3 regions of the Aneurinibacillus baijiui genome follow, and region 3 is predicted to be linked to each of the others. Evidence: riboswitches for the same ligand, from Rfam matches in the RefSeq annotation. Region 3 holds a riboswitch; each other region holds the start of a gene.
The links. Region 3 has a riboswitch for cobalamin ahead of AB3351_RS01570 ((2Fe-2S) ferredoxin domain-containing protein). Riboswitches for the same ligand answer to the same signal wherever they lie in the genome.
Positions count from the first base shown of each region.

Region 1: another riboswitch for cobalamin. It lies ahead of AB3351_RS21990 (energy-coupling factor ABC transporter permease); the one in region 3 lies ahead of AB3351_RS01570 ((2Fe-2S) ferredoxin domain-containing protein).
Region 2: another riboswitch for cobalamin. It lies ahead of AB3351_RS15785 (ABC transporter substrate-binding protein); the one in region 3 lies ahead of AB3351_RS01570 ((2Fe-2S) ferredoxin domain-containing protein).

Region 1 covers NZ_JBFTXJ020000019.1:45,699-53,521, forward strand. The annotation lists gene AB3351_RS21975 (energy-coupling factor ABC transporter ATP-binding protein) at 1-491, opposite strand, end outside; gene cbiQ (cobalt ECF transporter T component CbiQ) at 515-1,297, opposite strand; gene AB3351_RS21985 (energy-coupling factor ABC transporter substrate-binding protein) at 1,281-1,592, opposite strand; gene AB3351_RS21990 (energy-coupling factor ABC transporter permease) at 1,595-2,353, opposite strand; cobalamin riboswitch at 2,506-2,725, opposite strand; gene AB3351_RS21995 (response regulator) at 2,966-3,634, shown strand; gene AB3351_RS22000 (sensor histidine kinase) at 3,675-5,636, shown strand; gene AB3351_RS22005 (right-handed parallel beta-helix repeat-containing protein) at 5,958-7,697, shown strand; gene AB3351_RS22010 (TPM domain-containing protein) at 7,761-7,823, opposite strand, start outside.
Region 2 covers NZ_JBFTXJ020000008.1:142,896-150,718, forward strand. The annotation lists gene AB3351_RS15770 (arsenate reductase family protein) at 1-128, opposite strand, end outside; gene AB3351_RS15775 (ABC transporter ATP-binding protein) at 211-987, opposite strand; gene AB3351_RS15780 (FecCD family ABC transporter permease) at 1,032-2,093, opposite strand; gene AB3351_RS15785 (ABC transporter substrate-binding protein) at 2,097-3,050, opposite strand; gene AB3351_RS15790 (hypothetical protein) at 3,074-3,220, opposite strand; cobalamin riboswitch at 3,178-3,369, opposite strand; gene AB3351_RS15795 (sensor domain-containing diguanylate cyclase) at 3,419-4,651, opposite strand; gene AB3351_RS15800 (DUF2797 domain-containing protein) at 4,733-5,524, opposite strand; gene AB3351_RS15805 (amino acid ABC transporter ATP-binding protein) at 5,521-6,270, opposite strand; gene AB3351_RS15810 (MFS transporter) at 6,325-7,515, opposite strand; gene AB3351_RS15815 (GerAB/ArcD/ProY family transporter) at 7,593-7,823, opposite strand, start outside.
Region 3 covers NZ_JBFTXJ020000001.1:321,269-329,091, reverse strand. The annotation lists gene AB3351_RS01595 (nicotinate phosphoribosyltransferase) at 1-1,303, opposite strand, end outside; gene AB3351_RS01590 (cysteine hydrolase family protein) at 1,340-1,888, opposite strand; gene AB3351_RS01585 (NUDIX domain-containing protein) at 1,980-2,771, opposite strand; gene AB3351_RS01580 (GNAT family N-acetyltransferase) at 2,934-3,521, opposite strand; gene AB3351_RS01575 (hypothetical protein) at 3,505-3,714, opposite strand; cobalamin riboswitch at 3,838-4,042, opposite strand; gene AB3351_RS01570 ((2Fe-2S) ferredoxin domain-containing protein) at 4,087-4,461, opposite strand; cobalamin riboswitch at 4,615-4,825, opposite strand; gene AB3351_RS01565 (immunity 22 family protein) at 4,903-5,298, opposite strand; gene AB3351_RS01560 (methyl-accepting chemotaxis protein) at 5,403-7,145, opposite strand; gene thiW (energy coupling factor transporter S component ThiW) at 7,341-7,823, opposite strand, start outside.

The DNA.
Region 1 (7,823 bases), on a different contig from region 3:
GCCGTCGGCTCATCTAGAAGCAGAAGTTCCGGCCGCATCACCATGACACCAGCCAACGCTACACGCTTTTTCTGACCCAAGCTTAAATGATGCACTGGCCTTGCATGCAGCTCATCTAAGCCAAAACGCGACAGTGCATGTGCTACTCTTTGATTAATCTCGCTCTCGGCCAGGCCAGCATTGCACAATCCGTAAGAGAGATCTTCTGCAACGGTACTTGCAATCAACTGCTGTTCCGGGTCTTGAAAAACCAGGCCTACCTTTCGTCTAAGTTCTGATAAAAAGGTTCGGCCATATATATAGGGCTCGCCCTTCCATCTCATCTCTCCGCGCTCCGGTTGATAAATACCATTCAGATGCAGGAATAGTGTCGATTTGCCGCAGCCGTTATGTCCAATTAGCGCACAGCGGGCTCCCGTGGGAATCCGCAGGGTTACCCCGTCTAATGCAGGCTGCGTGCTTCCCGGATATGTATAGGACACATCATCCATTTCTATAATCCAAGCCAACCACCTTACCTCCTCGTCCACCATTCAAGCGCCACAAGTAAAACAAAACCAACAACAGCCTCGACCCCATAGCGTCCCGCTCCTGAAAAAGATGCCGTAGATATGACCCGCAAATCGCCGGTAAACCCACGGGCGGCAAGTCCGATAGAAAGCTGCTGGTAACGCTGAAATGTACGGGTAAAAAGCCGAACGATCAGAAAACCTGCATCCCGTATTTTCTTTCGAAATCTTCCGCTCCCGCTCCGTGCCTGCTGGGCGGTCCACAACTGTTCTGCCGTCTCCAAAAAAACAAAGACGAAACGGTACATAACAAGCAGCAAATCAGTTAGAAGCACCGGCACTTTTACGCGCCGCAGGACCGTAAGCAATTCCGTAAACGGCACCGTCAACAAGATAAAATACAGGCAGGATACCGAAGCCAGCGAACGAATGAGCAGCATACCAGCCTTCTCCACGCCCTCTCTACTTCCGTATATGTGCCAGGAGGCGGCAGAAAATTGGAATAACACCGTGTCCGTTGGTGGTGCAGCGGATATCTCCACCACCAACGGAGGCAGGCCGAGCATCAGGAACAATGTCACTGCCCCAAGCAATCGCACATACACCCGACCCGAAATACCGGCACGAAGGACAATCCATGCACTCATCCACATGAACACAGCAGCATGCACCAACGTATGTGATAGCAGGACAAACAACAGCATGCAAAGCCCGAAGCCTACCTTTTGCGCCGGATAAATATGACGAAGTCGGTTCGTATATGCGATGGCATCAAGCTGAATCTTCATCCAACTGGTCTCGCTTTAAAGACCGGCCCTTATAATAACCGATGCCATACCCGATAATACCGGCTCCAATCGCAGCCTGCAGAGCAAACAAAAGACTCTCCGTCTCACCGCCCGGTAGCTCAAACAATGGCTCACTCCACGGCTCGTAAGTCGGTGCTACTTCACCGATGGCTTCCTCCGCCGCTCCATCTGCGCCTCCAAATTCAGAATCCTTGATGAGCAGAAGCGGAAGCGCAATCAGCGCGATGACACTAAGGACAAGCACGATATTTAACCAACCTTTTGATTTGTTCATCGTTACGCTCCTCGTCTAATAGATTGCAATTGCATCAATTCTTTTCCGTTATAGGCAACAAGCCAGTTCCATACAAGCACCGTCAATAATCCTTCACTAATAGCCAGCGGCACTTGGGTTACAGCAAAAATCCCTGCAAATTTTGCAAATGATGCCGCAAAGCCACCGCTTGCCGCTGGAAAAGCAAGCGCCAGTTGTACAGAAGTTACAAGATATGTCGTCAAATCAGCCAATGCGGCTGCCATAAAAATCGCCAGCCGCTGCTTTCCTGTAGAACGAGCGATCGCTTGGTACACAGCATATGCAACAAAGGGTCCCACTACCGCCATAGAGAATGCGTTAGCCCCTAGCGTAGTTAATCCTCCGTGCGCGAGAAGAAGAGCTTGGAACAGAAGAACAAGTGTCCCTAGTACCGTCATAGCAAGCGGACCGAACAAGGCTGCCCCAAGACCTACACCCGTCGGATGTGAACTGCTGCCTGTTACAGAAGGAATTTTTAGTGCGGATAGAACAAAAGCAAAAGCACCTACCAGACCAAGCAGAAGCTTCGCCTCTGGGTTTTCTCTTGTAATCCGTGTCAATGACCGAACACCCAACAGGAAAAAGGGCAGAAATAATACCCACCAGAATACGGCCCATTTTACAGGCAGAAATCCTTCCATAATGTGCATAGCATAAGCGGTCTGCGGATCATTCCATACGAAATACAGCACAAATCCCAAAACCACAGCTATGCTTGATAGCGTACGCTTTCGTTTCATTCATCTTCCCCCTCTTAACTCTATATACAAATAAAAAAAGCATCCTCTCCCACGGAAAAGATGCTTAGGTATACAAAAGCGCACAATCGGTTAACCAAACAAGCCAAGCGTACATCATGCCCCTTCGAACACCTACCCATCCTCGTGGTGTAGCAGTGTTGCTCTTTACGGCAGGTCTCCTGGCTTCGAGTCAATGAACAATCACCCCCTTCCCGCTTCGCAGGCGAAGCAGTGGGTGAATCGATGGGATTGTTCTCCTCTTCACAGTGGCGGGACCGCGTCGGTTTTGCACCGAACTTCCCTTTTAAACTTTCCATTCCGATCTTCCTTTCTATAACCGGAATTTTAAGTACCATAAAGCTATTCCTATTCAGTTTAAAATTGTGCTCATTATACCACACACCCTAAAATAGCGCTATATTCAATATGCCGTATTTTATGACCATTTTTATGACTGTACGCCCTTATATTGTGACTTCTACGCCTTTATAATAAGCGATAAGGCACACTATCTATCTCATAACACAATTTGAGAATATACCGTCTCCATCTCTAGTAAAAAAGAATTATAATAAAAATACCAACTCTGTAATAAGGAGAGCGGAAAACTGTATGATCAAAATCCTGATTGCTGACGACCAGACACTTATGAGAGAGGGCCTTAGAACAATACTGGATTTAGAAGACGATATGCAGGTGATCGGCACTACAGAAAACGGCCTCGAAGCCTATGAAATGGTGGCAAAATTTCAACCCGATATTGTCTTGATGGATATTAAGATGCCGGTCATGGATGGCATTGAGAGCACCAAAAAAATTAAAAAAGACTATCCTGCTACCCTTATTCTCATTCTGACGACATTTGCAGAAGATGAGTACATCGTAGAAGGTCTATCCAACGGTGCAAGCGGCTTCTTATTGAAAGATATGCCGGGTGATAAGCTGATTGCAACCATCCGCGACGCGGCCATAGGACAGATCATGCTGCCTGCCGTCATCGCCGCCAAACTGGCGGCACGCCTCTCACACTTCTCCTCTCAAGCACAACATACGATTCATACCGAACGACTTAAGCAGCAAGGAGTCGAATTGTCCGATCGTGAGAAAGAGATTGCGGCTCTTATGCTTCAGGGCATGAACAACCGACAAATCGCTAAAACATTGTATATCAGTGAAGGTACCGTGAAGAATTATGTCAGCATGATCTATGCAAAAATCGGCACGAATGAACGCTCAAAAGCCATTGTGTACTTAAAAGATTTAGGAGTGGAACCGAAGTAAACACCTGCTAGTAGCATACATAAAAAGGGGGCTGCCTAGCATGAAGGGGAATGCTTTTGCCTTCGTTATTCTTTGTGTGTGCGTATTCCTCACCGGCTGCACAGCCCGGTCCAATCCGCCTGTAGCATCTTTCGGTATTCTCGATGCTTCCAGTTGGAACTTCGCTAAGCAGGGGCCTATTGAACTGAATGGAGAGTGGGGACTTACATGGGGGCAATTTACTGCACCGAGCAACTCACTGCCTGCCTCTACAGCCGAGATGTCCACTATTTCTGTTCCTTCGATATGGAATGGAAAACAGGTTGGGGGACATTCTCTTTCCGGTAAGGGATATGCAACGTACACAATTTCCATCCGCTTTAATCCTGCGGATAATATGTCTCTCAAAGCTCTATACATCCCGATTGTTTTTACATCCTACACGCTTTATATCAATGGAGCACCTACTGCTTCCGCAGGTACTCCCGGCATGAATAAGCACAGTACGAAGCCGCAAGATATAACGCAGGTCGTCTATTTTCATCCGCGACATAACCAGGTGACACTCACCTTTCACGTGTCCAACTTTGCCCATAAAAAGGGTGGCATTTGGAAACCGATTCTTCTCGGGGATTATAAGCAGATCACAGATCTACGGGAGAAGAGACTGATCTTCGATGCAGCTCTCTCATCAAGTCTTCTCATTGTCGGAGTCTATCATGTTGTTATTTATCTATTGCGCCGCAAGAACACATCAGCGCTGTATTTTAGCTTATTCTGCATGCTGATCGGCGTACGCTCCATCATTAGCGGACGTGATGTTCTCCTCACTAAGCTGTGGCCCGACTTCAACTGGGACCTTGCTTTGCGCATTGAATATCTTGCCTTTTACCTTGCTCTTCCGTTTTTTTCAATGTTCATTCGTTCGCTATATCCGGAAGACATTCATTCGATTTTTATTCGCACAGTACAGATCTTATCAACACTTTTCAGTCTGATTACCGTTCTGACACCTTCTACTTTTTATACGGAAGCAATCGTTCCGTTCTATGGAGTTATGCTTGCCAGCATTTTTTATCTTATAGGGTGTCTCGTCCTTATTGTGATGCGAAGAAGAGAATTTGCACTTCTCAATGCATCTGTGGCTGTGTTTTTCCTAATTACGGCGATTAATGACGTATTATACTACAATCAAATCGTCCCCATCGGCAACATGACACCATTCGGATTGTTTTTGTTTATCTTCGTACAATCCTTCACGATCTCAATTAAGTCTTCACGTGCCTTTACTGAAGTGGAGAGAATCTCAAGGGAGTTAAAGGAATTGAATAATACCCTTGAAGAAAAAGTTATAGAACGAACAGAAAAGCTAACGTCCTCACTTAAAGAAATGGCAGCAGCCCGGGCTGAGATGTCCGCCCTTGCAGAGCGGAATCGAATCGCTGGAGAGATTCATGATATTGTAGGACATACCTTAACAACTACCGTCGTGCAGATTGAGGCCGGCAAACGCCTCCTTAGCAAAAACCTCCCGCTTGCGATTGAGAAACTGGACTTATCGCAAGAACTTGTGCGTAATGGATTAAATGAAATCCGCCGCACCATTCATACGATTAAAGAGGACGAGACTGATCTTAATCTTGAGGAAGAATTGAAGCAATTAATCCATCTGACAGAAAAGCATGCAGGCGTGAATATTTCCTATTCGATCTCCCCCTTACCCGAACTCCATGCTTTACAGAAAAAATTTCTGTACCACGCTCTTCAGGAAGGGCTAACGAATGGAATCCGGCACGGACAAAGCGCACGTTTTTATTTTACGCTGCAAGAAAAGGATGGGGAGATCACTTTTGTATTAGAAGATGAGGGGCGCGGATGCGAGAACATCGTATACGGATTTGGTCTTCAAACTATGGAACGCCGTGCTCATGAGCTGCATGGTACGCTATCGCTTACATCCCGGCCGCAGCAAGGCTTACGACTCACCATTTTACTCCCGATAAGAATCGAATCTACATCATAAAGCAAAAAGAGTAGAGACCACCTATTGTAAGGTGGTCTTTTTTCCTGCCTTTTTTATATGTTTTATATTCAATATTTCGTAACTACTTTCTTTTTCACTATATTGATATGAATAATAAAGTCTACTATATTATACATATATAGTATAAATTACTTACAAAAGTATAAAGAGAAAAGAAAAGGGGAGAATAACTCCTATCATATGACCCATATTATTTTGAATTATTTAACTGTTACTAGCGGATTTAGTTTATAAAGGAGCGTCCTATTTCCTAAATCATCAAGAAATAAGCAAGGATAGGACTTCGGAAGGAAGATTATCATGAAGCAATACATTGTATTTTTCATCTCATTTTTCTTACTTTTTGGCTTTGGCTTGTCAAACGAAGCAAAAGCGGGAACAGTAAATACTATGGACATACAAAATGTATACATGGATATACGAGATTTTGGCGCAAAAGCAAATGATCAGGCAGACGATTCGGCTGCCATTATGAGCGCGATCCAAAAAGCGGATCAGGCAGGTGGAGGGACGGTATTTCTTCCGGCCGGTACATACCAGGTCTCTGCGATCAAAGCGACCGTACGCAACCCCATCTCTATTGTGGGCGAGCCCGGTACCGTACTGGACGGTAAGCGTTCCACCCAACCTACTCTAGTAAGCATCGGCGGCACAAGACAAGAATCCGCCCCATTAACAACCAATGCAGTCAAAGGCAGCCATACGATCAACACAGCCCTTTCCATCGCCCCTGGAGATATCGTCTTACTTCACTCTACCGATCTATTCAACCCAGCACGCAGCTATTATTATCGTGGTGAGCTGGCTGAGGTTCAATCCGTCGCAGGCAATGACATTACATTAACCAATCCGTTATTCGACACCTACAATGCAGCTTCTACCGTTGTCTATAAACTCACCATGCCAAAAATTAGTATCACAAATCTTATGATTGAGCGTGACTCTTCTCATGCCGGTCTCATCGTACAATATGCAAAGGATGTGCAGATCAATAATGTTGAAGTGGCCGGCGCCCGAGAACGCGGAATCGGTGTCGCATATGCATACGGCGGTACATTAGAGAAGAATGAGGCGAGCGATTGCTGGTATGAAGGAAGCGGGACAAGCTATGGCCTAAGCATCGCGTCTTCTCAGCATCTTATGGTTAAAAATAACTGGTTCCATGGCGGACGCCACGGCCTCTCGCTTGGCGGACAGGAGCCAACGCGCGATATCACAATTACACAGAACGTTATTGATAACTATGAAAAGTCACGAGTTGGCGCATTGAATACCCATGAAAATGTAGAATACATCAACGTATCGCAGAATGAAATACTAAACGGTGTCTCCACTGTCGGCGACTATCTTACATTTGAGAATAATAACATTACAACACGCGTGGATTATCCCGGCATTATTGTAAAGCAGAACTGGAACAGCGACCAATTGGTGTTTCGTAATAATAAGATTACGGCTCCTGATCACTTTGGCATTCTATTAGAGACGTATCTGCCGTCCCTTGAAGTTCAACAGGTACTGATCGAAGGAAACACGATCCGCTCTAAATCAGCAGGAATTGGCATTAAGCCCCGCACAGAGACAGCGACGGACACCAAAATCAAGAACCTAATCATTCGAAACAACAACATCGTCTCTTCCATCGACAGTGCGATCTCGATTCGAAACTATAAACAAACGCCGATTGAAGTAACGAATATGACAGTAGAGGGCGGTACATATACATCGACCGCCAATAAAGGAATCTTCGCCCAAATCGCTCCTACTTCCGGACAAGTTGCGGTAAATGGTGCTACGATTCGGACAGATAAGAATACAGAATACGGAATGATGCTGATTCACTTCAAACGCATTGCCATTGATGCATCACGTATCGAAGGTCCGGCAACGTTAGGAAATTCCAGCTTCTTTCAATATGCCGATAACGTAGTAATTACCAACAGTAAGCTCAGTAACTGGAGCTACAAAAACGGCATTCGGACCCTCAATGTAGCGCAAATACAAATGGAAAACAATACGTATGAGAACACTCCTTTCTAACGAATAAAAAGGCGAATGGCAGCGGCTGTATCAGCTACCATTCGCCTTCTTTTATTATGGTTACTACCAACTACGGCCAGCTCCCCCACCTCCCGAGGAGCCTCCCCTACCTCCGGCAGAACCACC
Region 2 (7,823 bases), on a different contig from region 3:
TGTTCCTTTGTTGGAGGCTGCTCTACAATCGGTACCTCATGATAAGCAATCCCCTCTTCATCCAGCCACTTTTTTGCTTTGCGGCATGTTCCACACTTGTTGTATAGATACGCTGTCACCTCTGTCATATATCTATATCCTCCTTTTCTATAGAATAGCATAAGAAAAACGGTATGCAAAAGAGCATACCATGAGATAAAATCCTAGCATTTATAGTGATCGCTCAAGAAGAATTTGCGGAATTTGCAAGTTCGGATGCGGCACAATAATAGGGGTAACTCCATACACATCTGATAGCGTCTTAGCTTCCATAATTTCATGGATGGTACCGCTATGCGTGATTGCGCCCTCTCCCATTAAAATCAGTCGGTCACAATACTGCGCCGCCAAATTCAAGTCATGCAGGACCAATACCGCCGTTCCATCCGTCTCCTTGCGCCATGTGCGTACAAGATTGAGAATCGCAATCTGATATCCGATATCTAGATACGTAGTCGGTTCATCAAGCAGCAGGATTTCCGGCTCCTGCGCCATGGCACAAGCAATGGAAACCCGCTGGCGTTCCCCACCGCTAAGCTGCTCCAATAATCTGCAGGCCATCCCTTCTAAACCGGTCCGCACGAGGGCATGCTGCACAGCCGCCTCATCCTCTGCAGCATTGCGCCGAAAAAGACTCCGATATGGATATCTTCCCATGGCTACCGCCTCTTCAACTGTAATCGGCAGCGGCAGAAGACCATCCTGACTCACAACAGCCATCTTGCGGGCCAACATTTTCGAGGAATAGGAAGCCAGTGGTTTATGATCAATCTGTATCTCTCCGGTGTCAGGGGTTAGAAGACGGGAGATCACCTTCACCAGCGAAGACTTCCCAGACCCGTTCGGGCCGATAATTCCTACTGTTTCGCCTTTTTGCACCTGAAATCTGATGTCTGATAATATTTGCCGTTGTCCAATGCGCAAGGATACGTCCGCTACTTCAATCAATCCGAGTGCCCCCCAGCATAATCCTTTATCATTCTACGCTCTTTTTAAAAAAACAGCCGTCTGCGCTTGCGCAGCAAATAACCGAAAAACGGTGCGCCCAAAAAGGCAGTGATAACCCCAATTGGCAGCTCCTGCGGCTCCATTAGCGTACGGGCGAGCGTATCAGCCGCAATTAACAGGATCGCTCCTGCGACAGCCGATACCGGAAGCAGGACACGATGATCGGAACCCACAATCGCACGCATCATATGCGGAACAATCAATCCAACGAAGCCAATTACGCCGGACACCGCTACCGCAGCTCCTGCTGTCAGTGAGGCCGCTAGCAGAACAATCAGCCGCGTCCGTCCCACATTCATGCCCAGATGGTGTGCCTTCTGCTCTCCAAGCGCGAGCAGATTCAACTCGCCTGCAAATAAAAAGATAAGCACACCGCCGGCAAGAATATAAGGAGCGATGGCAATGCCGGAAGACCAATCGCTCAGCGACAAGCTCCCCATCAGCCAATACAAAATACGCTGCATCTTCTCACCGGATATCGACATGATAAGAGATAACCCGGCTCCAAGAAATGCTTGTACTACGACCCCAGATAATAGAAGCGTCTCAATCTGCACCTTACCGGCAACATAGGCAAGCCGATATACAATAAATAATGTGCCAATCCCGCACACAAAGGCTACGAGCGGCAGCGTCCACTGCCCGAAAATTGCCAGCCCTTGTCCAAATAAAATGAAGGACGCTGCCCCAAGTGAAGCGCCGGATGATACGCCGAGAATATAGGGATCAGCGAGCGGATTGCGCAGCACTCCCTGATATGCAGCACCTGCTAGCGCCAACGCCGCCCCGACTAGAATGGCCAGCAGAATACGCGGCATACGGATATTCCACACGATCACTTCAGCCGCCTGTGACCATTCCTTCTCCACTCCGCTTACAAAAGGTAAACGGGAGAGAATGATCTTCCATACCGTATAAAAGGATAGCTCTGCACTTCCTATCGAAACACTGCCCACAATCATCACTACAAGTATAAAAAGAAGGGGAAGCAGCCAAAATCCCAGCTTCTTCCCAAATCCTCGTTGCTCTTCCTTCAACCCCATCATTCCTTATTTCCCGAACAATTCCGGGTGCAATTCCGCAGCAATTTCTTTGAGACCTTCGGTAATGCGTGGTCCCGGACGATTAACAACATCAGAGTCAACAGCGAACACCCGACCATTTTGCACAGCTTTTACATGCTGCCATTTTGGACGCTTCTTAATTTTTTCCGCACCCTCTTTATCATAGTAACCGTATGTGTTCAAAATGACATCGGGATTGCGCTGCAATACCTTTTCTTCGGATAGCTGCTTCCATCCTTCCAAATCTGCGGCAATGTTTTTGCCGCCTGACATCGTAATCATATCGTGGATAAATGTACCTGTACCCGCTGTAAACAGGGATGGGTCAACTTCAACCCATACATTTGGCCGCTTATCTTCGGCTACGGACTCTACTTTCTTTTTCACAGCTTCTACATCAGCCTTCATCTTATTCACTACATCAGCCGCTTTTGCATCATTGCCGGTTGCCTTACCGATCATCTCAATGGAAGTATAAATTTCATCAAAGTTTTTTGCTTCCATCACGACAACAGGAAGACCCGTTTTGCGCAAGGCATCAACCGCTTCCCCATTCCCGGTATCCGCAAGAATCAGATCCGGCTCTAGGGAAACGACCTTTTCCATATTAACTTTAAGATCACCGACTTTTTCTTTCTTTGTTACTTCCTCAGGATAGTTATCATAATTAGACACGCCTACGACCTTGTCGCCTGCACCCACTGCGTAAGCAATCTCTGTCGTACTCGGTATAATGGATACGATGCGCTCAGGCTTCTTCTCAAGCGTAACCTCTGTTCCTGTACCATCCTTAATAGTAAGTGGAAACTTCCCCGGTGCCTGGGCAGTTTCCCCACCGGCAGGTTGCTGTTCGCCTGACGGGGTAGACGCAGTGTTACCGCAGGCCGCAAGCAAAACAAGCAGCAGCGCCGCTAAGATCAATGATGTGTATCGTTTCATTCTCCCCACTCCTATGCTCTGAACTAAAATAAAAAACCCGCTTCAGCGAGGAAGGCGGGCATGTTGTGTCCGTAACAAAAGATGGTACGTCCAATACCGCCGCATTCCTTAATCCCCGAAGGCATGTGGTCGACTTGGCAAACAGGCAGGTCTCCTGACTCTAAGTTCATCGTACTCTCACATCCTTCCCACACACGATAAGTGTGCAGTGGACAGCAAGGCAAAAGTACTCCCCTATTACAGTGGCGGGACCGTGACGGATTTACACCGTGCTTCCCTATTATCTTCGCATGTGAAGACCTGTTCGCTTTATTATTTTTTAATTATAGGCGTACGGCCTTGATTTTACAACATCCAATGACGTGCATTCAGAATAACGGCCGCTGGTATACGGTGATTGTATTTCTTCCCTGCTTTTTTGCGAAGTAAAGCGCAGAGTCGGCTTGCTGCTGCAATTCCTCTTCAGTAGATGCCGAGTCAGGATATATATCGATTCCGATACTAAGCGAGGCTGTGAGAGTCTGTCCGTCTATGATAATCGGATGAAGAGACAGGTGTTTCTGCATATTCATAGCCTTCTCTACCGCCGCCTCTCTATCTGCACCGAACGAGAGGACAATAAACTCATCTCCCGCATACCGATACGCTTCATCCTCTGGTCCGAGCGCCTGTTGCATACTTTCTGCAATGCGACGCAGCAGCATATCTCCGACATGGTGACCATACGTATCATTAGCTTCTTTTAGTCGGTCGGAATCAATCATCAACAGTGCCAGTGACTGACCCTGCTTCTTAGCAGCATGAAGTCGATTGCGCAAATCAATTTGGAAGGCGCGACGATTCTTCAGACCTGTTAACTCATCTTTAATCGATAGCTCATAGACACGATCATAAAGTTCGGCCGTCTCTATCGCACTGGCGATTTGGGTACCGATCATCTCTAACAGTTCTTCATGCTCCTGCTTATAGGCGAATTCCCGGTAGCTCTGTGCCGTAATCACACCTTTGACTTCATCGCGCAGAATCATCGGCACAAAAATCAATGTATTGGTGTCCTGCGCAGGGTTGCCCCAGCGCATAATCGTTTTTTCCGACGATTCTTTTTCTGTATAAATATGTATAGTACGTCTCGTCTTCAATACCTGTGAGGTAATCCCCTCGCCAAAGCGCATCTCTTCTTCATATCGTACACCATCGTCAACAGCAAACGGAATGCGGATGTATTCATCGCCTTCTCGATATAAAGCAATAAAAAAGGCATCCGTGTCCATCACACGGGATACAAGCTCAAAAGCCTGTTCATAAATCTTTTCTTTATTAAATGTCTGGGTAGACGCCTGTTGGAAATCATGCACAATTTTCAAATGTTCAGACATCCAATGCAGCTTTTCCACTTTCGCATTTATTTCCGAAAGCTGCTGAAGCAGCGTACGATGAAGCTCTTTTTCCTTCTTCGGCAGCGGTATTCCTTCTATTTCTTCGGCCGCAAGGTCCAATGCAGCCGATGTAAGCTTTGTCTCTTTCATCTGACGCAGCAATATAGCATATCGAGTAAGCATCCCTTCATAGGGGGAGGAATATCCCTCACTTTTTGCACTCACATTCCGTTCCTCCTTTGCATGCATATGGCAGATGCAAAGAAAAAAGCAGACGGTCTCACTGACCTCCTGCTTCCTCTCCGATCAATCACTGATTTCTACCTGATAACCGCAGTACTTACGGACATTGAGCACACCATTCTCAAAAATTAAGTACTGACCTTTAATCCCGATTAAGCGATCTTCAATAACCGGCTGCTTGTCCAAATTGTAGGCTTTCACCTTCTCAATCTTCTCAAGAATCGGATAGGCAAACTCCACCCACTCATCTTCCTTCAGAATATACGGCTTATACGTATCAGGAAAATATTCGTAAATCTCTTCACGTAATGCAAGCAGGTCGATCAACTCAACATCGCCTTTTAGCATTTTACGCCAGTCCGTTTTATCCGCTACATATTGTGTTAAATATACCTCAAGCTCTCCTGCCATCCTGCGTGTCGGTACTTCGGCGATTGGAATGGCGCGAATCGCACCCTGATCCACCCATCGCTTCTTCTCATTATTCTTGCGAGTGAGCCCTACTTTTACACCGCTGCTAAGCGCAAGGTATACATAGTGCGGAATCATGCAATGGGCTTCTCCCCATTCGGGGTCGCGGCATGTGCCGAGATGATAATGGCATTCATGCGGCTTCACAATGCACAAATCATTTTCCGGAAGCTTGGTAAAGCAAGGATAACAATATCCGCTGTTATATGTTTTCTTGATGTTGCGCCCACAGTGGATACACTCCATACGCCCAAGCGAGGCAATGCGGACGGTATCGCCTATCCAATCATTTACCGGTATCGCCTCTTCATCAAGCTTTAGTCTATATTGTACAGGTTCTTCGTGCCGGTGGACGAATCCCTGAATGAATCCGGAATGCTTCACTCGTGTACTTCCTCCGGAATGTCGATAACTTTACGCAAAAATTCGCGTGTCCGCTCATTCTTCGGATTTGTAAATACTTCTTCCGGCTTTCCTTCTTCCATAATTACGCCCTGATCCATAAAAATAACCCGATCGCATACATCGCGGGCAAATCCCATCTCATGGGTAACAACAACCATCGTCATCCCTTCCTGTGCCAGCCCCTTCATAACAGCAAGCACTTCGCCGACCAATTCAGGGTCAAGCGCCGATGTCGGCTCATCAAACAACATAATTTTCGGATTCATGGCAAGCGCACGCGCAATGGCTACACGCTGCATCTGACCACCTGAGAGCTTCTCCGGGTATACATCAGCCTTATCGCGCAGGCCTACCTTTTCAAGAAGACGCAATGCTTTCTCCCGCGCCTGAGACGAGTTCTCTTTCAACACTTTCATCGGAGCCAGCATTACATTTTCTACAACGGTCTTGTGCGGGAACAAATTAAAACGCTGAAACACCATGCCTACTTCCGTGCGAACCTGATTAATATTCACCTTGGAATCAGACAGATCGTGTCCATTGATGATAATCTGGCCGCTTGTTAATTCCTCAAGTCCGTTCAGGCAGCGCAGGAACGTACTTTTCCCCGAACCCGAAGGCCCGATGACACTGACAACCTCTTTTTCTTTGATGAGACAATCAATGCCCTTCAACACTTCCAATGAACCATAATATTTATGCAGATCTTTAACCTCAATCATCACAGTTCCGTCCCCTTTCCAACTGCCCACTATTCTTTTTATTTTAAGGAATAAACGCTAATTTGTAAAATGAATTAGTGACGCTTTCTTCTCCGATTCTTTCCTTTGAAAGAAAAGTCCCATTAGAGTAAATAACAGGAACATACCACCAAGAAAATAGAAGGCACTTCCCAAAGAAATGTGTTGAATGCCAAAGCCGCTCAAATTCGGACCGATAATACTCCCTATACTAAAGTTAATAGAAGCGATAATGTTCGCTGCCGGAAGATATGCCTTTGGCACGAGGTCGGCTATATACGCAAGACCGAGTGAATAGAACGAGCCGATAACCCCGCCTGCCAAAAGAAGCAGGATAAGAACTCCCCACACATGGTTCCCCAGCAGCGGAACAGCCAGGAATGCCAGCCCCCCGATGAATCCGGACAGCATTAGCACCGGCTTGCGTCCAATACGGTCACTCCACATCCCGAGCGGAAACTGTAGAATTAAACTGCCGATCCCGATTGCAGGCAGCAATATCGCTATCCAGCTCTCGCTTATGCCGATCCTCAGCCCGTATACGGGAAAGTTGCTATTCATTGACGCTTCCATGTATCCATACAGAAAGGCAGGAAAAAGGGCAAACCAGGCAAGTTGCACAGCCGTACCGTAGCGTTTTTTTGCTGGTGCCATCCCACCTGCTTCTTGTTCCGGATAAGCATGCGGCAGCGTAAGCAGCAGAAAGAATGCGAGGATAAACAACACACTGACCGTAACAAAAGGTACCCATATGCCGTATGGAAGCAGCTTAATGCCTAGCGGCCCAATACTGAAGCCAATCGCATATGACATACCATAGATTGAAATATTGCGTCCCCTTCTCTCGGCTGGACTATTGGATGTAATCCATAGCTGAGAGGTGTAATGAAGAGCGCTATCACCAATACCAACCAGAAAGCGAAGCACAAACCAGAAAATTAAATTCTGCCACAACGGGAACAAAAGCGTTGCTACAATCACGAGCACAAGGCCCCCCACAAGGATTCGTTTGTAGCCCAGCTTTTGTACCGGTTTTTCAATAATCAGCATGGCCAAGAACGTTCCAATATATAAAGCGGCAGCATTCAGCCCGTTGACGTCTGAGGATACACCAGCTTTCTCCAAAAGAATGGCAAGCAGCGGAAGCAGCAGTCCCTGGCTTATGCCGGCAATGACTACAACCATAAGCAGGATGATAAATTGATACTTCGACGATTCGGTTCGCGTCATCTCCACTCCCCCTACCATACATAAAATCTGCAATCCAACGTCTATTGTACTGCACACAAAATAAAAAGGCGACGAAATTAATTCGACGCCTTTTCATCCACAATTCCGTTCATTTGTTCTTCAGCCGCTTCTTTCTTCATCCTGCCGAACCGGATGCGGCTAACCAGCAGGAGAAGCAGCGGAATAATAAGGACAAAGATAGGAGAAGTAATCGTTCGGATATGAGTAATGTAGAGGTTAAAATCAAGCGATGCTTGTATCACCCCTCCAGATAATCCTACAATAAGAAAGCAGAGCGGAATCACCAG
Region 3 (7,823 bases):
GATGGATCGTCGGCTTATCATATACAAGCTGACCATCGCGGTAAATATCTGTGTGCAGCTCTCTTGCTTCAAAGTTTGTTACTACCTTGCCGATATGCGGATAATCGGGATGGAACATATGAAGCTTCGGTTCTTTCTGTGGAGATTCATTCTCCAATGCAATGTAATCGCCTTCCGCATGATGATTAATCGAGTTAATGATCCGATACAGCCGCTTCATTCCAGGCGTCGTAATTTTATTTGGATTGGAAGAGATTTTTATCGTATCTATCATATGTCCGTTTTCATCTTCAATGGCCGCCAGCTTATATACAGCACCAAGCGCCGGCTGATCATAGGCTGTGATGACTTTGGTTCCAATTCCCCACGCGTCAATTTTTGCCCCCTGCATTTTCAATGCGGCTATCGTATGCTCATCGAGATCATTGGAAGCGATAATCTTCGTGTTTACAAATCCGGCAGCATCCAGCATGATCCTTGCTTCTTTTGATAGACGGGCAAGATCTCCGCTATCTAGGCGAATGGCCGTAAAATTTATTTTTTCTCCCAGTTCCTTCGCTACTCTAATGGCCGTTGGAATACCGGACTTCAATGTATCATACGTATCTACCAAGAAAGTGCAGTCTTTGTGACGGCGAGCGTATTTATGAAAGGCGATATATTCATCCCTATACGCCTGCACCAGAGCATGGGCATGTGTACCGGAGACAGGAATGCCGAACTTCTTCCCTGCCCGCACATTGCTTGTCGCATCAAATCCGCCTATATAAGCGGCTCTTGTACCCCAGATGGCTGCGTCAAATTCATGGGCGCGCCGTGTCCCGAATTCCATCAGTCGATCTTCTCCGGCCACTTGCTTGATACGGGACGCTTTGGTGGCAATGAGGGTCTGATAGTTTACGATATTGAGCAGCGCAGTCTCAATTAATTGTGCTTCTGCAAGGGGCGCTTCAATACGTAGAATCGGCTCATTATGGAATACAATTTCTCCCTCACGCATTGCCCGAATCGTACCTGTAAAGCGAATCGTTTGTAAGTACGAAAGAAAATCTTCGCCATACCCGGCCTCTTCACGAAGATATGCAAGATCGCTTTCCGTAAAACAAAATGCTTCCATATACTCAATAATTCGTTCAAGTCCCGCAAATACACCATACCCGTTTCCAAATGGCAGCTTTCGAAAGTACAATTCAAACACGGCTTTTCGATTATGCATACCATCCTCCCAATACGTCTCTGTCATATTTATCTGATACAAATCGGTATGCAATGCCAGACTGTCATCAGTGTATCGCTTCTCCATTCGTAATCCCTCCCATGATGAATGTGAATGTCTTCTCTACAGGCTGCAAATCGTTGCACCAAGACAATGCTTCATATGTTGCAGCGCCCAATTATGCCCGACCTGATTAAAGCTTGCGACAGCATCCTCATGAACCGTAATGCGAAATCCCTTATTATAGGCATCTACAGCAGCATGCAAAACACAAATATCCGTACAGACGCCTACAAGATGTATCTCTTGAATCTGTCTTGCGCGCAGTTGAATTTCCAGATTGGTTCCGACAAAAGAGCTGTACCTTGTTTTATCCATATACATCACATTCCCCCTATCCTGATAGGTCGTGTATATATTTTGAAGTCGACCATATAACGCGCGTCCGCTCGTGCCTTCAATATTATGGGGAGGAAACAAAGTCGTCTCAGGATGATAAGGATCATGCGCCTGGTGTTTATCTACCGCAAACACAACATAATCTCCCTGCACAATTGCTTCTTCGGTGATGGTAGCAAGACGATTCTCAATCGCTGCACCCGGTTGGCCAACAGGCAAAGCCCCATCAATAAAATCCCTCGTGTAGTCAATGACAAGCAATGCTCTTTTCATTTTTCACATCTCCTTTTAAATTATCAATTATCAAATTGTTAATTATTAAGTATAAAAAAGGGTGATGGATTTATCTCCACCCTTTACAATATTACCGCCAGATCGACGGCGTTATCCATACATCAACAAAACGATACAACTGTGTTGGCCTCTTCGCCCTGCCTGTCGGTGTAGTAACCTTTGGCTTGTTATGCTCATCAAGCGCTTCTGTGATAAACGGTAATGATGGCGCTTTTCTGAAAAAAGCCGACTTTACGCTAATCACAGGGTCATCAATGACCGCAAGCAATACGGTCCGTAGTTCTTCTAACTTAAACTCCTCAGGCAAAAAATTCTTCGCTACGGTCGTTGTCAGCATATCTGATTTGACAACTTTCACCGCATCCTCAATGATTGCCCGATGATCAAAAGCCAACTGTATATTGCCAACCTCCGCTAAGTCGAACAACGCTACCTCCGCTGCATCATCTGCCGCTCTCCGCCTCGCCAAAGCCTCCTCTGATACAATCGCATAATGTGCATTGGAAATAATCCAGCCGCGCGGATCGCGTCCCCATGCATCATATACACCATAATGCTGGATATGAATATTCTCGACGCCTGTTTCCTCTCTCAGTTCCCGTTTAGCTGCTTCGTATGCCGTCTCCGGCGGTACAATAAAGCCCCCAGGCAGCGCCCATTTGCCACCTTCAATGTTCGGTTCACCTTCGGCATCAAGTGCAGCCCGTTTAATAAGCAATATTTTTACGGTACGCTTCATTTCATCTTTCTCATCAGAAACGATAGTGAATACAGCGATGTCACTCGTATAGCCATCCGGCGTACGATATTGTTTTGGGTCATAATTCGCCAATGCTTCTGCTTCGTCTTTGTATCTAGCCATTAGGATGACTCCTCCTCAACCACTTCAGGCAGTATCCCTGAGTAGAGTGTAAGGCTTCACTCAATCAAATTAAATTAACAATTTGTTATTTGTTAATAATATATGATATACGATGGAACTTTGCAACCCTTTTTATAAAAAAATCGCTATATCTCCTTTTGTTCACCATATCCGCGGCTGTAAGGTATAGAAGAATTGCTGCATTTGCTCAGATGAGACACTTTTTCCGATACGTGCCATCGCAAAATTAGCAGAATGCGCCTGTATATCAGGATCATCCGTATAGACCTCTTCCATCCCTGCTGATACGAGCAACCGCTTTAGCATACGCTTGTATTCATAGACATCTAATGTGCCGTGTTGTAAATCCCAGTGCCAGTAGTATTCAAAAGCAAGAACAATACATTGTTCAATATTTATCTCACTTTGAAAAAGCTTCTGTAGAATAGCAGAGGCAATATGGCGAGAGCGATAGGGAGGGGCTACTTCCAACGCTCCCATCATGCGGACATATGGAAGGGAAGCCCAGCGTTCTTCAGGCTCCGGCAGTAGAAGTGTAGCATATCCTACAATCGTGTCATGATGAACAGCAATACAAATGCGTGTTTGTTCTTGTGAGAGTATTGTTTGCAGACGAGCATGCTGTTCATCCGCCTTGCCAAAGCATGATAAGCCCGCATGCAGAGGATACGGCAATGATTGTTCCATAGATAAAGAAAGCAGCGTAACTCCTTCATTCTTTACCTGCATGCGTACCACCTCTTTCCTTTTCGCACTCAATCGGATACAAATAGTATGGCGGTAAATCATCCACAATGTGGTATTCTCCCAACTGGTGATTCTCCCACAGCACAATAAGAAAAAGTTCATGCGTGCCAAGGACTTGTCCTCTCATTCCGTCAAAGCGTTCCACGCGCATTCCTTCTATAAATAATTCATGCATCTTCATATCCTCCTTTTGTATACAAAAAAGCATCTCTTCCTAAAAGAAAAGATGCTCAAATAAGATCGTTATACGTTCAGACACCCACCGATCTCTTGAACACCTTCCCATCCTCGTGGTTTTACAGTGCTGTTCTTCATGGCAGGTCTCCTGGCTTACGAATCCTTGCTCCTCTCTACCTTCCCATTCCATCGTCATGGAACAGTGGTTTTGCATAAGAGTTGCTCCTCGTTTACAGTGGCGGGACCGCACCGGACTTGCACCGGTTTCCCTATTACGCATGCAAAGTAATGAATTACACACATGCACCATAAAGCAAAACTATGAAATTATAAACAAGCCAACCGATGCGTTACCCGGTGAATGCATCCCTTAGGATGGTTGTTTCTTTGTTCCGCCTATCTCAGCTTGCTGAGCCGGGAGAAACTCTCCCTTTTGATACGTATAGGTGATGTTGTGAGCATCATATGCCGCTTCCCCGCTAACAATCCGATTGATTAGTTGTTTTCCCGTCTCTGCCGTCATATCCTGATACCATATTCCTTCTGGATATTGAATCACGACACAAGCATCCGCACATCTGCCATTGCAGCGTGTACGTGTAGTGTGAATGAGGTCATCTGCAGCCAGATTAGCGATCTGCTCCCGTATCCCCTGCGTCACCTCTTCTCCTCCGCGCTTCATGCAGCTCCCTCCGTTGCATAGTAGAAGATGATGCCTCACCCCATGCAAATTTCGTGTAGCCATGTGTTTCACCTCTTGCAGCTAATATTTTTCATACAAAAAAGGCATCGTTCTCCATAGGAAAAAGATGCCCTTGTTACCGCATTCGCAAAAAGCTTAATGGAGTATCCCATTAACCATACGCAGCGCAGCACATCTCTCATCCTCGTGAGCTTGTTGTGTCATCATCTCAAGGCAGGTCTCCTGGCTTAGAATCATAAAGCCGCTGCTTCCTTCCCGCTTCGCTTACCATGAAGCAGTGGATATAACTTGCAGACAGCTCTCCTCATTACAGTGGCGGGACCGCGCCGGATTCACACCGGCTTCCCTCTTATGCTGCTATGAATCAATCATTGTGATTAGCAGCACCTTGAAATACATATGTACTTGTTACACAAATTATAACAATAGGTATACAAGAAAGCTATGATTTTATCATCTCTATGATCTTATAAGAGAGGAGGCCTATACTTCTTCAAAAGGGACCGCGCCTATATAGCGCAGCTTCACTCCATCGAGCACAGCTTCGACCACTCCACCGTTATACACATAATCATAGAGCAGCACCATCGTATTCGCCTCAAATGGCAGCGTCTCTCCTATACGCGTAAGCAGTGCGGGAAGAATGCTTTCCCAATAGGAATGCCCTTCAAGAAGCTCTGTAAGCGAAGAGGAAAGAGGACGGAACGAAACCTCTACAAAGTCCTCGTCAATATAGGTATCTTCCATGTTATACACCTGTACAAACGCAGGCGCTATCGCATCACCATCTTCATCATATGTGTACTCCATCAAGGTCTGTGCCTTCTCTTCATCCTCCGATCTACCAATCCAGATCGACACGATTGATTTCTCTTCCACTACTCTCTTCCTTTCTCTATCGATTGACCATAACAGGGTCGATCAGCTTGAATCCTATCCATATTTTCATTGTAGCAGCCACACTCTTTCAGCGGTAGACTGCATCATACATGCTGCTCGATCCGAAACATTCGCAATTCGGCATGCAGTTGATGAGATAACCTGCCTGTCTCCGCAACGCTAGCCGCCATCTCCTCCACTGTAGCTAATTGCTGTTCCGCCGCTGCCGATACTTGCTCTGAAGCGCTGGAGGCCTCTTCGATAATCGAAGAGATTTCTTCGAGCGCATGAAACACCTGCTGTGTATGAGCATTGACATGATCAAGAATAATCTGCATGCTTGCAGAGTCCTCCTGCGTGTGCTTTACTCGCTCTACAATCGATACAAGCGCTATCCCACCCCGTTCTATCATTTCCATCTGCTGTTCGAATGCATCTTCGCTTTGCTTTATGATCGTCATTGTCTCCAGCGTCTCTGATTGAATAGACTGAATTAACCCTGTAATCTTGCCGGCGGCTTGATTTGTTTCCTCCGCTAGCTTTCGCACTTCATCTGCTACAACAGCAAATCCGCGACCGTGCTCACCGGCACGCGCGGCTTCGATGGCTGCATTAAGAGCAAGCAGATTGGTTTGTGCAGAGATTTCGGTAATGACTGTAATAATCGTACTGATTTCCTTCGATCGTACGCCAAGGTTTTGCATGGTTTCCGCTGCTTTTTTTACAGTAGACATACTATAGGCCAAGTAATCAATCGCCTCATCCATCGCTCTTTTGCCTTCATCCGAGATTTGGACGGCTGCCCCCGTATTGTCTAGGTTACGATCCGCCTGCGCCTTAGCTTCGTGCACATGGTTTGTCATATTCTGCATCATCTGCAGAATATGCTGGGTCTGTTCTGCCTGACGCACACTGCCTGCGGCGACTTCCTGCATCGTCGTTGCCACCTGATGCGATGCCTGCTCCGTCTGTCCTGTAGCATGCGCTAGTTGTTCCGAGGAAGCCGCTACATGATCCACCGTATGCTGCACCTGCCGAATGAAGTGTGAGAGACGCGTCTCCATAATCTGAAACGAATGAGCAAGCTGCCCCACTTCATCTTTTCTGTTCGCGGATATCGCAAGTTCTGCTTCTACAGTGGATGTCAAATCACCGTTTGCAATTTTTTCCGCTGTTTTGCTAATCAAATGCAGAGGACGTAAACTTCTCTGAACGACATACATAAACAGCAGAATGGAAAACGCTAAAAGCAATAGGCTAGAAAGTATAAAAGTTGGAATATTAGAAGCCAGGATGTCTTGTGTAAGGGAGGCAACGAATGGTGCATGCAGATCGACGCCAAGCACACCGATGATGGCACCGTTTTCATCTTTAATCGGTGCAAAGGCTGAAAAATAATCGCCATACTTCTCATCGTGAATGAGGCCGCTATACGCAGTACGGCCTTGCAGAGCAGGTGCTACATCCTCAAAAGCCGTAGCCGTAACAGCTTCACCAATGGGCGAAGCCGTTTTCGAATGTTTCGGCTGTCCGTCCACCATGATATGCAGCGCATCTCCATCAACTGTAAGTGTATAAACATAGAGAGCACCAAGCTTTTCGCGTACGTCGTTTAGTGTATTGCGAATCGTCCAATATGCTTCATTTTCTTCAGGATGAGCGAGCAGTTTTTTGTACGTATTTATATCTACATAGGCGACCGTATTGGTAGCGGTCTGTGCACTATATGCCGAAATACCTTGTTCTACGGCCCGACTCACACTCCAATAGGAGAAAAAAGCACTGATGCCGACAACCAGAAGAACAAGCAGAGCAGCCGAAAGAGAGATTCGCATTCGTAGGCTCATATTTTCACCATTCCTTTCGTATCATTTCACCCGTGATTAGGTGAACAATTATACCCAATGCAACTTTATTGCCAAATGCTGTATGACAGAAGGTAAGCAGTTTGTTACCTATCACGTATGCAAGGTCGCATAAACGTATGTTTTTACGCATAAAAAAACAACCCAGAACGCAGTCCAGGCTGTTGTGTTCTCTTCTTACTTTTGGATGGAGGAAGATGGGCGAATCTCTTCCTGACGGAGCGCTCTTCTCAGTGTCGGCACAAGCAGTAAACTCAGTATTGCCCCTGCTAGACTGCTGATGAAAAACGGAGGAATAAATGCGAATGCGCCCGCACTTTTTCCAAGAAAAATCGAGGCAAGCGGTACCGATATGAAGGCACCGATGATCCCTGTGCCTACCACCTCACCCACAGCTCCCATAGAGGCTCTGCGCGTCCACCTGTACAAAAAACCTGCAAACAGAGCACCAACCATACTTCCCGGAAACGCAAGTATAGTACCGATGCCCAAAAGATTGCGGAGCAGCGCGATCATAAACGCAATCATTACAGCCGGCCCAGGGCCAAGTGTGACCGCAGCGATCACATTGACCGCATGCTGTACGGGATATGCTTTGGCTACGCCGGCCGGAAACCAAAGAAAGCTTGAGCCGACAATTCCGATGGCGACCAAAAGCGC